2 regions of the Clostridium celatum genome follow, and region 1 is predicted to be linked to the other one. Evidence: a T-box and tRNA genes for the amino acid it is inferred to sense, from the RefSeq annotation. Region 1 holds a T-box; the other holds one or more tRNA genes.
The links. The T-box of region 1 lies ahead of argS (arginine--tRNA ligase). A T-box ahead of a tRNA ligase gene usually reads a tRNA of that ligase, here a tRNA-Arg.
Positions count from the first base shown of each region.

Region 2: it encodes a tRNA-Arg, which carries the amino acid that the T-box ahead of argS (arginine--tRNA ligase) is inferred to sense. The anticodon was not compared.

Region 1 covers NZ_JAJKGM010000076.1:213-5,579, reverse strand. Annotated here, with positions in the region: gene argS (arginine--tRNA ligase) at 289-2,046, opposite strand; T-box leader at 2,095-2,322, opposite strand; gene LPC13_RS16385 (zinc ribbon domain-containing protein YjdM) at 2,472-2,813, opposite strand; gene LPC13_RS16380 (zinc-ribbon domain-containing protein) at 3,131-3,283, opposite strand; gene nrdG (anaerobic ribonucleoside-triphosphate reductase activating protein) at 3,541-4,047, opposite strand; gene LPC13_RS16370 (CapA family protein) at 4,106-5,367, opposite strand, start outside.
Region 2 covers NZ_JAJKGM010000007.1:83,335-93,500, forward strand. Annotated here, with positions in the region: gene LPC13_RS05025 (AMP-binding protein) at 1-411, shown strand, start outside; gene LPC13_RS05030 (dipeptidase) at 648-1,619, shown strand; gene LPC13_RS05035 (histidinol-phosphatase HisJ family protein) at 1,645-2,457, shown strand; tRNA gene LPC13_RS05040 (tRNA-Glu) at 2,650-2,724, shown strand; tRNA gene LPC13_RS05045 (tRNA-Gly) at 2,728-2,801, shown strand; tRNA gene LPC13_RS05050 (tRNA-Arg) at 2,805-2,881, shown strand; tRNA gene LPC13_RS05055 (tRNA-Lys) at 2,887-2,962, shown strand; gene LPC13_RS05060 (glycyl radical protein) at 3,254-5,773, shown strand; gene LPC13_RS05065 (glycyl-radical enzyme activating protein) at 5,792-6,577, shown strand; gene LPC13_RS05070 (VWA domain-containing protein) at 6,788-9,163, shown strand; gene LPC13_RS05075 (tubulin-like doman-containing protein) at 9,312-10,166, shown strand, end outside.

The DNA of each region.
Region 1 (5,367 bases):
CAACAAACTGAAAGAGCTATTGCAATTTAATGCAATAGCTCTTTTAATATAATAAATTAACATTTAAACTTTAATTATCAATATTACTTAAAATTTAATAAAATAATTTTAAAATTGCTGTATAGAAAGTTCAAAATTGGTACATAATTATAATGTAAATATTAAACCTGTAATAAAACTACAGGTTCCCATCCCCCCATTATTTAAAAAGCGCGCAAGCGCTTTTTTTATTTTCATATAAAAAATAAAAAGTATTGATTTTAAAATCAATACTCTTTATTTTATTAATTACATTCTTTCAACACTTTCCATTCCTAACAAATCTAAGCATTGTTCTAATACGTTCTTAACTAAGTTTATAAGTACTAACCAAGAAGCTTTCTTAGATTCATCTTCTTCAGATACTATTCTTGTATCATTATAGAATCTGTTAAAGTTATTTGATAATTCATAAATATATTCACATATCTTATGTGGTGCTCTATCTCTAAAGCTTAATTCAATAACTTCATTAAACTTAATTAATTGAAGCATTAAGTTTCTTTCTGTTTCACTTTGTGGTACTAATATTGCTTTATTCATATCAGTCATATTAGCTCTATTTAAAATAGATTTAATTCTAACTATTGTATAAAGAATGTATGGACCTGTATTTCCTTCAAATGAAGCAAATCTTTCTATATCAAATATATAGTCTTTTGAAGCTTGGTTAGATAAATCACCATATTTTAACGCTGCTAATCCAACCTTTGAAGAAATCTCTTCAACGTCTTCTTCTGCTATATTTTTATTATCCTTAAGTTTTTCTTTACCTGCTTCTTTAATTAAGTTTATTAAATCTGCAAGTCTCATTACTCCACCTTCACGAGTCTTAAATGGCTTACCATCTTTTCCGTTCATAGTCCCAAATCCTATGAAATCTAATACAGTATTTTCATTTGCTATACCTGATTTTTTAGCAGCTCTAAAGAATTGTTCATAATGAAGCCCTTGTCTCTTATCAGCTAGATATATTATTTCATCAGCTTTTAAATCTCTAACTCTCTCTACAACTGTAGCTAAGTCTGTAGTTCCATATAATGAAGCTCCATCTGATTTTAATAATAGTAATGGTGGTACTGGACTCTTATCAGTCTCTTCACTTACATCAAAAACTAAAGCTCCTTCACTTTCCTTAGCAAATCCTTTTTCTTTTAAAGATTCTATCATTTCAGGAATAAATTTTTGTGCATCACTTTCACCATTCCATAATTCAAAGCTAACATCTAAAGCCCCATAGTTTTTCTTTAAGTCATTAACAGATACATTTAATATATGCTTCCATAATGCAACATACCCTCTTCTACCTTGTTGAAGCTCAACTGTTGCTTTTTTAGCAGCTTCCATAACAGCTTCATCACTCTTAGCAAGCTTACTTGCATATGGATAAATATCCTCTAGTTCATCTATTGTAAACGGAGCTTCTTCTGGATATTCTCCTTCAAAACTTTCATCAAAATATGGTAAACTTGGGTTACGTCTTTCAACTTCTGATATAACCATACCCATTTGAAGACCCCAGTCTCCTAAATGAACATCACCAATTACATCATGGCCTAAGTATTTAGCTATTCTCTTAATGCTCTCACCAATAATTGCTGATCTTAAATGTCCTATGTGTAATGGCTTTGCAACATTTGCTCCACCATAGTCTACAATTATTTTTTTAATTTCTGTAGCTTGTGAAGTACCGAATCTTTCATCAGTATTCATTTTATTTACATAATCAACTAAGAATTCATCATTAAGAGTTATATTTATAAATCCAGGACCTGCAATTTCTAATTTAGAAAAAATTTCATTTTCTTTTAATTTTTCTACTACCTCTTGCGCTATAGCATTAGGTGCTTTCTTGTACTTTTTAGCACATGCTAAAGCTCCATTACATTGATATTGGCAAAGATCAGGTCTATTTGATACATTTACCTTTCCAGCACTCTTATCATAACCAAGCTCTTCAAATGTATTCATAAAAATATCACTTATTTGTTCAATAAATATTTTCATTAATTTATGCCTCCTTTTATTTTATATAAAAAAAACGCCTCTTCTTTTCAAAGAGACGAAAATATTTCCGCGGTACCACTCAATTTAGTTAATTTTAAAAATAAATTAACTCACTTATAACTTTAACGCTAGTTTACAGCGGCATACTCTTACAATAATGCTCAAGCAGCTTCTCCAAGTCCCTCTTCCTTATTTCATATCTTATAAGACTTTCACCATACTCTTACTCGCTAATAGATACTTTAAAATAAGTACTCTTCTCTTCATAGAATTTATATTTTTAATTATCTTATAAAAATCAAATTTAACTAATATAATATTATTTAAACATAAAATATATAATAAAATAATTTTACCTAAAAATCAAATTACTTGTCAATTAATAATATAAAAAAGCTAAGCAAATGCCTAGCTAAATTTTAAAATTATATCTTTTTAACAACTGATGATTTTAATTTCATAGCTCCAAAACCATCTATTTTACAATCAATATCGTGACCATCTGTTACATCATATAATAAACGGATATTTTTTACCTTTGTACCTTGCTTTAATGCTGATGTAGCACCCTTAACTTTTAAGTCCTTTATTATTGTTACAGTATCACCATCATTTAAAACATTTCCATTAGCATCTTTTATAAGGTTTGCTTCTGCAGCTGCAGCTTCTGATGCAGCAGTCCATTCATGACCACATTCTGGGCAAACTAAAAGATTTCCATCTTCATAAGTATATTCTGAATTACATTTTGGACAATTTGGTAACATAGTTTCATTTCCTCCATTCGCTTCTCTTATATATTATGCATAAATATAGGTAGTCCTTTGCATGCTTAATATATTATCATACACTTCTTATATTTACAAACTTTCCACTATAGCATAATTAAGTATCTATTTAATACACTTTTACTAGTTATAAACTTTGTTATATTTATTTTATCTCATTTTCATTTTAAAATTCTTAATATATATTACTTCTGATAGAATTCTTAGTACCAGTAGTAAATAGAATTTTTTACAATAATTGTTTTATAACAACAAAAAAGGTTGTAGTTTAAACTACAACCTATAACACTCTAAAATTATCTTCTATTTTGCTCTTTTTTAGCTCTTCTACAAGATATACATCTTGTTGGCTCATTTGTAAACCCTTTTTCTTTATAGAATTCTTGCTCTCCTACTGAAAATACGAATTCACTTCCACAATCTCTGCATTTTAATGTTTTATCTGTCATAAACATTCCTCCTAAAATTAAAGATTCTAAATTGATATAATAATCTCTAATTTTTGAGAAACTATTTACCTAAATGAAACTTTCTTTGTTAGCAACTCTGCTACTCATTTATAATAACATAATATTTAATTAATTTCAACCTTTTTTATTTATTTCTTATAAATACTTAAAATTATTACAATATTTTCAATCTAACTCTTCTCAATAATCTTTTCCACATCTTTCAACCATTTATTTGTGATATTGTTCTTTGCTCATTATTCTAAAACTATAATTTCTCTACTATTTAAACTTCTCTTAACATCAATTGTTCTTTGATTGCTTGAACCCTTAAACTTTAGTTCTTCTTTTTTATTTTTTAACTCAAATCTACCATCAACTAAAACATCTATGTTGCTAATTAACTCTCTTAAACCACTGTCTTTCTTCATATTTTCTAAAACTTGTTCAAATGTATATCCTGTATAACACCATATATTTAATCCTGCTTCCTTAAATTTTTTTGCCATATATGCAAAACTTTCTGATTGCTCTAAAGGATCACCACCACTAAAAGTTATTCCTTTTAACATTGGATTGCTTAGTGCATCTTTAATAAGTTCATCCATATCCTTAAGTTCTCCACCATTAAAGTCATGAGTTTCTTTATTAAAACATCCTTCACAATTATGTTTACAACCTTGTGCAAAATATACTCTTCTCATTCCAGGTCCATTAACAAGACTTTCATATGCAATTCCTGCAAGTCTAACATATCTTTTCATAAATTAATCACTCCAAAATAATTTATAATACAGTTAATATGCCAATAACTCTAAATTATTACTCTTTAATCTTAATACTATCATTATACATTTCTATTATTGATTTAGTCCTATTTAGAGATTCTACAACTCTAGTTTTACCTTCATTAGTTAAATATTCTGCATCATTCACTGTAGCTGGAACAATTTCATAAAACAATTTATCATCTTTTCCATACCAATTTACCCATGTTGGAATATATGTTGGGATATCTACTGTAACTTCATTTGTATCCATATTTTTCGATATATTTACAGATACTATTACCCCATCTTCTGTATATGGATTCTCTATTCTTTCAGTTCTTTGACTAGATAAAAAATTACCCATAGAATAAACTACTGCTGTATTACTTGTACCATCTGAAGAAGTTAAAATATCTATTGGTTGAATAGAATGTGGATGTGTTCCAAAAATCACATCTACCTTTTCATCAGTTAAAAATTGTGCAATTGTTCTTTGTATATCATTAGGTTCTAATTCATATTCATCACCCCAATGCATATAAAAAATTATAACTTCGGCTCCATCTTCCCTCATTAAAGCTATTTGTTCTTTCATATTATTTAAATCTTCATCTAATGTTAATGGATGAAAATGATTCATTAAAGGTATCAGTTCATCTGGTATTGCAATTCCATTAAGCCCTTTAAAATAATCTTCTGTTGTCATCGTATATCCATAAGATATTATTCCTATATTAATATCATTGATATTTTTAATTATATATCTTTTTTCATCTACACTTCCTCTTGTTCCTATTACATCAAATCCTCTATCTAATAATATATTTCTTGTTCTTTCATATCCATATACATCTCTATCTAAAGCATGATTATTCATATTTGCTATAACATCATAACCTGTCCATTTCATAGCATCTACCAATGAATCAGGTGTATTGAAACTTGGATATCCTGCATATCCCCAATATTCTGTACCTGAAAAAGTTGTTTCTAAATTTCCAATGGCTAAGTCAGCATTTTCTAAAATATCTTTTATATATTGAAAATTATTAGTAAAATCATACTCCCCTGTACTGTCATCGTATTGAGTATCTAATATTTCTTGATGAATTAATATATCTCCAGTTGCGACTATCTCCACTGTATTAATTTTCTCAACTTCTTCTATAGGTTCTGGTATATCTTTATTCTCTTCTTCTTTTTTATTATCATTGATTAGTAATATTTCTTCTTTTACTTGCTGATCCTTTGAAAATAATGAATCAAAAACGCTCTTAAGTGGATCAGAGTTATAAAATCCAAGCAAAAATATCA
Region 2 (10,166 bases), on a different contig from region 1:
GATTTTGGAATTGAGGTAATACAAGGATATGGTATGACAGAGTGTTCTCCAGTAATTAGTACAAATAATAATTGTGAATTTAAACGAGAATCTGTAGGTAAACTTATATCAAATTGTGAAGCTAAAATTATTGATGAAGAAATTTGGGTAAGAGGCTCTAGTGTAATGATGGGGTATTATAAAATGCCTAAAGAAACAGAAGAAGCATTAGTTGATGGATGGCTTAAAACTGGAGATTTAGGATATATTGATGAAGATAACTTTGTTTTTATAACAGGAAGAAAGAAAAACCTTATCATATTATCTAATGGAGAAAATGTTTCACCAGAAGAGTTAGAAAATGAACTTAGTAAAAGTAGATTAATTAAAGAAATCTTAGTAAGTGAATATAAAAATATAATAAAAGCATAAATACTTCCAGACTATGAATATGCAAATAATAATGGAATAAATGATATAGAAAATGAAATTAGAAATTTAGTGGATAAATATAATTGTGAATTACCAACGTATAAGAGAATAGGGATGGTTATAATAAGAGATACAGAATTTGAAAAAACTACGTCTAAAAAGATAAAAAGAGAATATACAAAGGTATAAATGAATAAATTTATTAAGTAAGCATTATTAGTAAATAGGGGAGTTTTATGAAATATATAGATATGCACTGTGATACTTTAAGTAGAGCTTACTTTGATGGAAATAATGATATATATAAACTAGATAAAACATCATTAGATATCAATAGATTAAAAAAAGTTAATTCAATGGCACAGTTTTTTGCTATATATTTAGTTCCAGATGATGAGAAAGAAGGAATTTCAGATGAAGAGTATATACTAAGCCTACTTAATATTTTTAATAATACAGTTAAGAATCATAGTGATATACTATCAGTAGCTTATTCATTTAATGATATAATAAAAAATGAAAAACAAAATAAAATAAGTGCTATTTTAACTATAGAAGATGGTAGATGTATTGATGGAAAATTAGAAAATATTAAGAGATATTATGATTTAGGAATAAGATTAATTTCTTTAACATGGAATAATAAAAATTGCTTTGGTAGTCCAAATTCCGATGATATAAATATAATGAAATGTGGATTAACTTACTTTGGAAAAGAAGCGGTTCAATATATGAATGATTTAGGAATGATTATAGATGTTTCCCATTTATCAGATGGGGGATTTTATGATGTAGCTAATTTATCAAAAAAACCATTTGTTGCATCACATTCTAATTCTAGAAGTATTACAAATCATAGTAGAAATCTTACAGATGATATGATTACCATTATAGCAAATAAGGGTGGCGTTATAGGGATTAATTTTTGTCCTAAGTTCTTAGATAATAGAGAATTAAATGATGAGAATAAAGAAAGTAAGATTCAATATATGATAGAGCACATAGAGCATATAATTAATGTAGGTGGAGAAGATTGTGTATGCATAGGAACAGATTTCGATGGTATACATGGAAATCTTGAAATTGATTCTGTTAGTAAAATGCCATTATTATTTGAAAAGATGAATGCCTATGGATTTAAGTATGATTTTATAGAGAAGTTTGCATATAAAAATGCATATAGAACTATAAAAGACATAATAGGGTAAATAGATTAAGCAAGAAGGTAATAAAATGGACAACTATATATTTGATAGTCATGTACATTCTAATAATTCTTTTGATGCAACTGATAGTATAGAGGATATATGTAAATATGCTATAAAAAAAGAAATTAATGGCTTCTGTATCACAGATCACTTAGATGTAAATGAATATAATGATCATATGGAAAAGTGCATAAAGAAATCATATGAAGAGGCTATATGTGCAAAAGAAAAATATAAACATAAGGTAAGTGTTAGAGCTGGTGTTGAACTTGGGCAACCCCTACAAAACTTAAAGATAGCAGAAGAGGTAATAAATAAGTATAATTATGACTTTATCATAGGTTCAATGCATAACGTTAAAGATGAAAAAGATTTTTATTTTATGAAAGAATGGGATTTTACCCATAGGATAGATGAATTACTTATTAAGTATTATGAAGAATATTATGATATGGTAAGATGGGGAAATTTTGATGTAATTGGACATATAACATATCCACTTAGATATATAGAAGGAATATTTAAAATTAAGATAGATATGTCAAAATATAATGATATAATATATGAAATGCTGAGATTAGCTTCTACTAGTAATATTGGGATTGAAGTAAATGTATCAGGGTTTAGGCAGTCTTATGGAAAGCAGTTTCCCAATCTTGACCATATAAAGATGTATAAAAAATTTGGTGGAGAAATAATTACATTAGGTAGTGATTCACACAATAAGCATGATATAGGAGAAAATTTTAAAGAAGGAAAAGAAATATTGTTAGAAGCAGGTTTCAAGCATTATTGTGAATTTGAAAATAGAAATCCTAAAATTATTAATATTAAATGATAAGTTTATAATGTATATTTAAAATCATTTTTATAGTCAGCTTAATATTTTATAGGTTAGTTATATTTTAATTCTTAGGGATGCACTTTTACTTACACGTAAAAAAATTATAAAAAAATTTTAAAAAATATGTTGACTTTTGTCTAATGATAGTGTAACATATGAAAAGTAGTCAGCAGACGGTGACAGCAAGGCCCCTTGGTCAAGCGGTCAAGACACCACCCTTTCACGGTGGTAACAGGGGTTCGATTCCCCTAGGGGTCACCATTTGCGGGTATCGTATATCGGTAATACTCCAGCCTTCCAAGCTGGAAAGGTGGGTTCGATTCCCACTACCCGCTCCATAAGCGTGTTTAGCTCAGCTGGATAGAGCAACGCCCTTCTAAGGCGTGGGCCAGGAGTTCGAATCTCTTAACACGCACCACATATGGTTTACTAGCTCAGTCGGTAGAGCACTTGACTTTTAATCAAGGTGTCCGGGGTTCGATTCCCCGGTAAGCCACCAAAAAAGGATTCTTTATTTAAAGAATCCTTTTTTTGTTTTATAAATAATTAATTTTTACTAAATTAACAGCATGAATAGGCATATCATTTAGCATCAAAGTTAATATAGCATAAGTTTTTCTATCTTTATTACATATCATAATTATTTTCATTAAATCTATAATATAAAACAACAAAAAACAAATAAAACAAAAACAAATAAAGAAATATAAGTTGAATAATACCATTATGTATAGTAAAATTAATACAATAAATACATAAAATAACAAATATATTGTGGTGGGGTGGGGTAATGAAAGAATATAGTATAGCAAAATCATCAAGAATTGAACGACTTATAAATAATTTATTTGAAAAAATTCCAGAGATAGAATCTGATAGAGCTAGACTTATAACTGAGAGTTATAAGAAAACAGAAGGAGAACCTATAATTAAGAGAAGATCAAAAGACTTTTCACATATATTAAGAAATATTCCTATAACAATTCGTAAAGATGAATTAATAGTAGGAAGTGCAACGAAAGAACCAAGAAGCTGTCAAGTGTTTCCAGAGTTTTCTTATGAATGGTTAGAGGGTGAATTTGATACTATAGAAAAAAGAAATGCAGACCCATTTTATATAAGCAAGGAAAATAAAAATATATTAAATGAAGTATATAAATATTGGAGGGGAAAGACAACTAGTGAATTAGCAACTTCATATATGGCCCCAGAAGCTATTACAGCAATAGAGCATAATATATTCACTCCAGGAAATTATTATTACAATGGAATTGGACATGTTACAGTTCAATATGAAAAGGTTTTAGAAATTGGATATGAAGGAATTATAGAACAAGTTAAGAAGGAGCTTTCTAGATGTAATATAGGAGATATGGATTATATAAAAAAGAGTAATTTTTTACATGCTGTAATTCAAAGCTGTGAAGCTGTTATATATTATGCAAATCGTTACTCAAAGTTAGCATTAAAGATGGCTAATGAAACCTCTGACAAGTTTAGAAAAGGAGAGTTATTAAAAATTGCTTCAAATTGTGCTAGAGTTCCAGCTAAAGGTGCAACTAATTTTTATGAAGCTTGCCAATCTTTCTGGTTTATTCAAATGTTACTTCAAATTGAATCTAGTGGACATTCTATTTCGCCAGGTAGATTTGATCAATATATGTATCCTTACTATAAAAAGGATATTAAATCAGGTAAGCTGACCAAGGAATTCGCTCAAGAATTAATGGATTGTATTTGGGTAAAATTAAATGATTTAAATAAGGTAAGGGATTCTATATCTGCTGAAGGATTTGCGGGATATGGATTATTCCAAAATTTAATTGCTGGAGGGCAAAATGCTGATGGATTAGATGTAACCAATGATATTTCGTATATGTCAATTGAAGCATCTATGCATGTTATGTTACCTCAACCATCATTATCAGTTAGAGTATGGAATGGAACACCACATGATCTTTTAATTAAGGCTGCCAAATTAACTCGTACAGGAAGTGGGTTGCCTGCTTATTATAATGATGAAGTTATTATTCCTTCATTGCTTAATAGAGGACTTACTTTAGCTGATGCTAGAGAATATAACATAATAGGTTGTGTTGAACCACAAAAGTCAGGAAAAACAGATGGATGGCATGATGCTGCATTCTTTAATATGTGTAGGCCATTAGAATTAGTTTTTAGTAATGGTTATGATAATGGAATTAAAGTTGGAGTTGAAACTGGTGATGTAACAATAATGAATAGTTTTGAAGAATTTTATGATGCGTATAAAAAACAAATGGAATATTGTATAGGATTATTAGTTAATGCTGATAATGCTATTGATATAGCGCATAGAGAGCGATGTCCATTACCATATTTATCTTGTATGATTGATGATTGTATAAGAAAAGGTAAGAGTGTTCAGGAAGGCGGAGCTATATATAATTTTACAGGGCCTCAGGGTTTTGGAATTGCTAATATGGCAGATTCTTTATATGCAATTAAAAAAATAGTCTTTGATGAAAAAAAGGTTACATTAAAAGAGTATAAAGAAGCATTAGAAAATAATTATGGAGAAGAATTATCAGTAAATAAGATTGAAGAATTAATTAAAGAAGTAATTAGAGAGTTAATTTCTAAAGGTGAAGCTATTGATAAAGAAATTGTTATTAATATAGCTAAATCAATAAGTGAACAGGGAATAGGATTAAATCAAAAGGAAAGATATAAGAATTTGCTTGAACTTATAGATAGTGTACCTAAGTTTGGTAATGACATTAAAGAGGTAGATGAATTTGCAAGAGATGTAGCTTATATATATACTAAGCCATTACAAAATTTTAAAAATCCACGTGGGGGACAATATCAAGCAGGACTTTATCCAGTATCAGCAAATGTACCACTAGGAGCACAAACTGGAGCAACACCTGATGGAAGATTAGCATATAGGCCTATAGCAGATGGTGTATCACCGGCAGCAGGAAGAGATATAAATGGACCAACAGCAGCTGCTAACTCTGTTGCAAAGATAGACCATGGAATCGCATCTAACGGAACTTTATTTAATCAAAAATTCCATCCATCAGTTTTAAATGGAGTAACAGGTTTGGAGGCATTTGTTAGCTTTATTAGGGGATATTTCGATCAGAAAGGAAGCCATATACAGTTTAACGTAGTAAGTAAAGAAATGTTATTAGATGCACAAAAGTACCCAGAAAAATATAAGACATTAGTTGTTAGAGTTGCTGGTTATAGTGCTTTATTTACATCATTATCTCGCTCACTTCAAGATGATATTATAAATCGAACAGAACAAAAATCATTTTAAGGATTAGGTGAAGTGATTATGAATATTTTAGATGTAAAAGGAAGAATATTTGATATACAAAAGTTTTCTATTCATGATGGTCCAGGAATTAGAACTATAGTATTTTTAAAAGGATGTATTTTTAAATGTAAATGGTGTTGTAACCCTGAATCACAAAATTATGATATTCAAGAAATGATTATTAATGGAAAGAGTAAAATAATAGGAAGAGATGTAACTGTTAGAGAAATACTAGAGAAGATAGAGCAAGATAGACCATATTATAAACGTTCTGGTGGGGGAATAACTTTGTCAGGTGGCGAATGTATGTGTCAACCAGAGTTTGTAAAAGCGTTATTACAAGTATGTAAAGAAAATGGTATAAATACAGCTATAGAAACCGCAGCTGGAGTTAAAAGCAGTGTAATAAAGAGTATTATACCATATGTTGATACTGTTTTAATGGATATAAAGCATATGAATGTTGATAAACATAAAAAATTTATTGGAAAAGATAATAAAGTTGTCCTAGAGAATGCAAAAATAATTGCAGAATCAACTGCAAATTTAATTATAAGGGTTCCAGTTATACCAACATTTAATGATACAAAAGAAGAAATCAAAGAGATTGCAAGATTTGCAAAAAGTTTGCCTGGAGTTAAAAAACTACACCTTCTTCCATATCATCGTATGGGGGAAGATAAATATGTTGGCCTTAGTAGGAAATACTATTTAGGTGAAATAAAACCTCCAACTGCAGAACAAATGGAAGTGTTATTAGAGGTAGTTTTAAAAGAAGGATTACAAGGACAAATTGGTGGATAAATAAAAGAGGTTATGCAATTAATTTTGCATAACCTCTTTTGTTAAGGTATGTGAGTAATGGCATTGGACTTATTACTCCAAGCAAGATTACTTTCGTTAATATTATTACCAATAAAAAGAAAGTTTAAACAAATAAAATAAAATTGTAATTAATTTTAATAACTCAACATAAGATTAAATAGCAAAGCCTTTTTGATAGGAGGGATAATTATGCTTAAAAATAAAACTCAATGGTATAAAAGAAGTTTACTTATAATAATTATTGTAATTTTAATTATAAGTAATCTTGAAGGTTTTAAAGTATTAGCAGAGGATAATAGAAAAAATATAGTTATACTTTTAGATAATTCAGGAAGTATGAATAATCCAGAAACTAAGATTGGGGATTTAGCAAAGGTTGCAGGAAGTATGGTTTTGGATACCATAAGAGAAAGTGAAGTTAATATTAGCATAATAACCTTTGGAACAAAGGTAACTGTGTTGAAAGGTTTGCAAGAAAATAAAGATTTAGATGAAGTAAAAAAAGAGTTAAATGAAGTTACAATGGATGAACAAGGAACAAATGTAAAGGATGGTTTAAAAAAGGCAATAGATGAATTAAATGAAACTGCAGAAAGTAAAAGTATAATAATATTGTCTGATGGAAAGGAAGAGCCAATAGAAGGTATTACAGATGAACATATTCAAGAACTTAATAATTTGATAGATGATGCATCTAAAGCAAATATAAAAGTTAATACCATTGCACTATCTAATGATGTAGATGAGGAGTTTTTAAGTAAAATTGCTACTAATACAGGTGGTTTATTTAGAGATGGAAAAAGTGCTAATAAGCTTTTTGAATCATTAACAGCAATAATTGGTGGAGAAAGTGATTTTTCAGTGATAGAAAATTACACAACAGATAGTGAGAAAATGAAGGAAATTACATTAAGCTCTTTTGCAGAAGAAATTATAATAAATGTTGCAGCTTGTGATAATAAAAAGCCACAAATAAATGTTAAATTAAATAATACTTTGATAAACCCAACAAAGACAGGCAATATGTATGAAGTATATAGATTTACGTTAGATAATAACACATCAAGTGTTTTGAAAATAGAAAGCATTGGAGAAGAAATAAGTTCTGTAATTGTTCAATTTAAAAGTAAGGCTAAGCTTAATGTAGTAAATCAATTTAATAAATATATAAGTGTACCTAAAAATATACCAATAGATATGAAATTAAGTATAGATGCTGGCAATAATGAAATTGATGATGGTACATTTATAGTTTGTAATAATGGTGATATCATAAATCCTACTGAAGAAGAGGGAATATTTAATTATTCTTTTTTAGGTAAAGAAGAGGGTGAAAATGTAATTAGATATATAGCAAAGGATAAAAGTAATGGAATAATTGCTGTATTAGAAATGATTATTAATATAAATGATTATCCTGCATTTTATTATAAGAATATTAAAGAAGAAATAACAGAAGATGAGAGTTTAAGAATTGAAATTGAATTAAAAGATAATACAAAAGTAAGTAATATAAGTGGGGAAGTCATAGTAAATCAAGGTGGGAAAACTGAAAAAATACCTTTAGAAGCTAATGGAAATATATTATTTGCAGAATTTAAAATAAATGGAACAGATGATATAAAGTATTATGCAAATATAAGAGGTAAGAATGAAGAAAACACAGAGCTTTTTGCATATCCTTTACCTATGATTAATTTAAAGGTCAATAATAAGGAGAGAATAATTTTAAGTATTTTAGATAATGATGAAATTGTAAAGGCTGAAGAAGAAAAAAAATTAAATAAAAACGTTATAAGTGATAGTGGAATTATAGTGGGGAAAGAAGCTAATATAGCTTTAAATATATTGGATAAATCAATAATTAATAAAAACACAAATGTATTAATTTTTGATAAAGATAATGAACAAATAGGTAGTTTTAATATAAGTAAAGAAGAAAAAGGAATTATAACTACTACTATAATACCAAATAAAAAGGAAAAAAACTTAGAGTTATTTTTTAAAACTGATAATGGAATAGAGGTTACGGAAAGTTTAAAAACAAATTTAAATGTAAATACGTCATTAGGATTTATACTTGAAAAGTTGTTAAAGGTATTTTTATATTTGGTAATTCCAATAGTAACTTTAATTTTATTAGGATTTTTAGTATATAAAGCTTTAATGAAAAGATATAAATTAGAAGTAGAAGAAACGTGTATTTCTGTAAGTTTTGAATATAAGATAAATCCAAATGGGATATATAGGAATATAGGTGAGGGGTACTTATCAAGTAAAAATAGAAGGCTTTATTTAAATATTAATAACAAAAAAGAATTATTGTATTTAGATGAAGAAGAGGAGAATGCACTTGGATATTTTGAGTTTGTGAATAAATACCAAAATAGACCTAAGTTAATTCAAGGACTTTATAGTTATAAAAATAAAGATAATATGTTTTATGTTGAGTACAACACTATTGAAGAAATAAATGATGATACAAATAATCAAAAAATAAAATATGAGCCAGGAATAACTATTCCATATAAAGTAGGGAAAAAAGTAATTAATATAGATTTTTAATATTGGACTGTTTATAAGTTAATTAGTTATAGAATTAAAATATGAAGTGCTTTAGATAAATAAGTAAAAATACTAGTTAATTAAATACTTTATAAAACTAAAGAAGTAAAATAATAAATTTAAGTTTAATATTAGGGAGGAAAATATTATGAAAAATGACATTCCAAAGGATATATTACCTACTTTAGTTATAGGTTTAGGAGGGACAGGCTTCCAAATTGTTAAAAGGTTAAAAAATTTATTTGCTAAAAAATATAATGGAGAAAGTTTACCTATAAGATATTTAGTTATTGATACTGATTTAAAATCTTTTTTAGATGATGATATAGAGAACAACGAAAAGTGTCAATTAAGATTTAATGAGGGCATAAAATCAACATTAGATTGGGCATATAATAATCCTAATTTTCAGTGGTTACCTAAAAATCCACCTATAATTCCAGATTTTTTTACTTCTACAGACCAAGGGGCAGGACTTATGAGGCCTATAGGAAGGTTATATTTATGTAAAAATTCAAAGCTTGTATATGATACCTTAAATTCAGCTAAAAATAGTCTAGTAGATTTATATAAGGTTCTTACAGAAGTAGGAGCTGCTTATTTAGAAAATATGGGTAGGCATAAGGTGTATATAGTAGGTTCATTAGCAGGAGGAACAGGATGTGGAACTTTTTTAGATGTATCAGTAATGTTATCTAAAATATTTAATAGAGATAATACTAATTTAATTGGAATGTTCACATTAGAAAGTTGTTATGATGATAAATTATCATCAGATTTAGATGCTCAAAATAGAAGTAAGGCAAATTGTTATGCAGCCTTAAAAGAACTAGAATTTTATATGGCTTCAATAAAAAATCCAAATGATGAAAGATATAGATTTAAATATAACAATATAGGAGAAATAGTTCTTGAAAAGAGATTATTAGATATTTGTTATCTTGTTGAAAATAAAAATGAAAATGGTGGAGTGTTAACTAGTATAGAAAATATATATGATCTT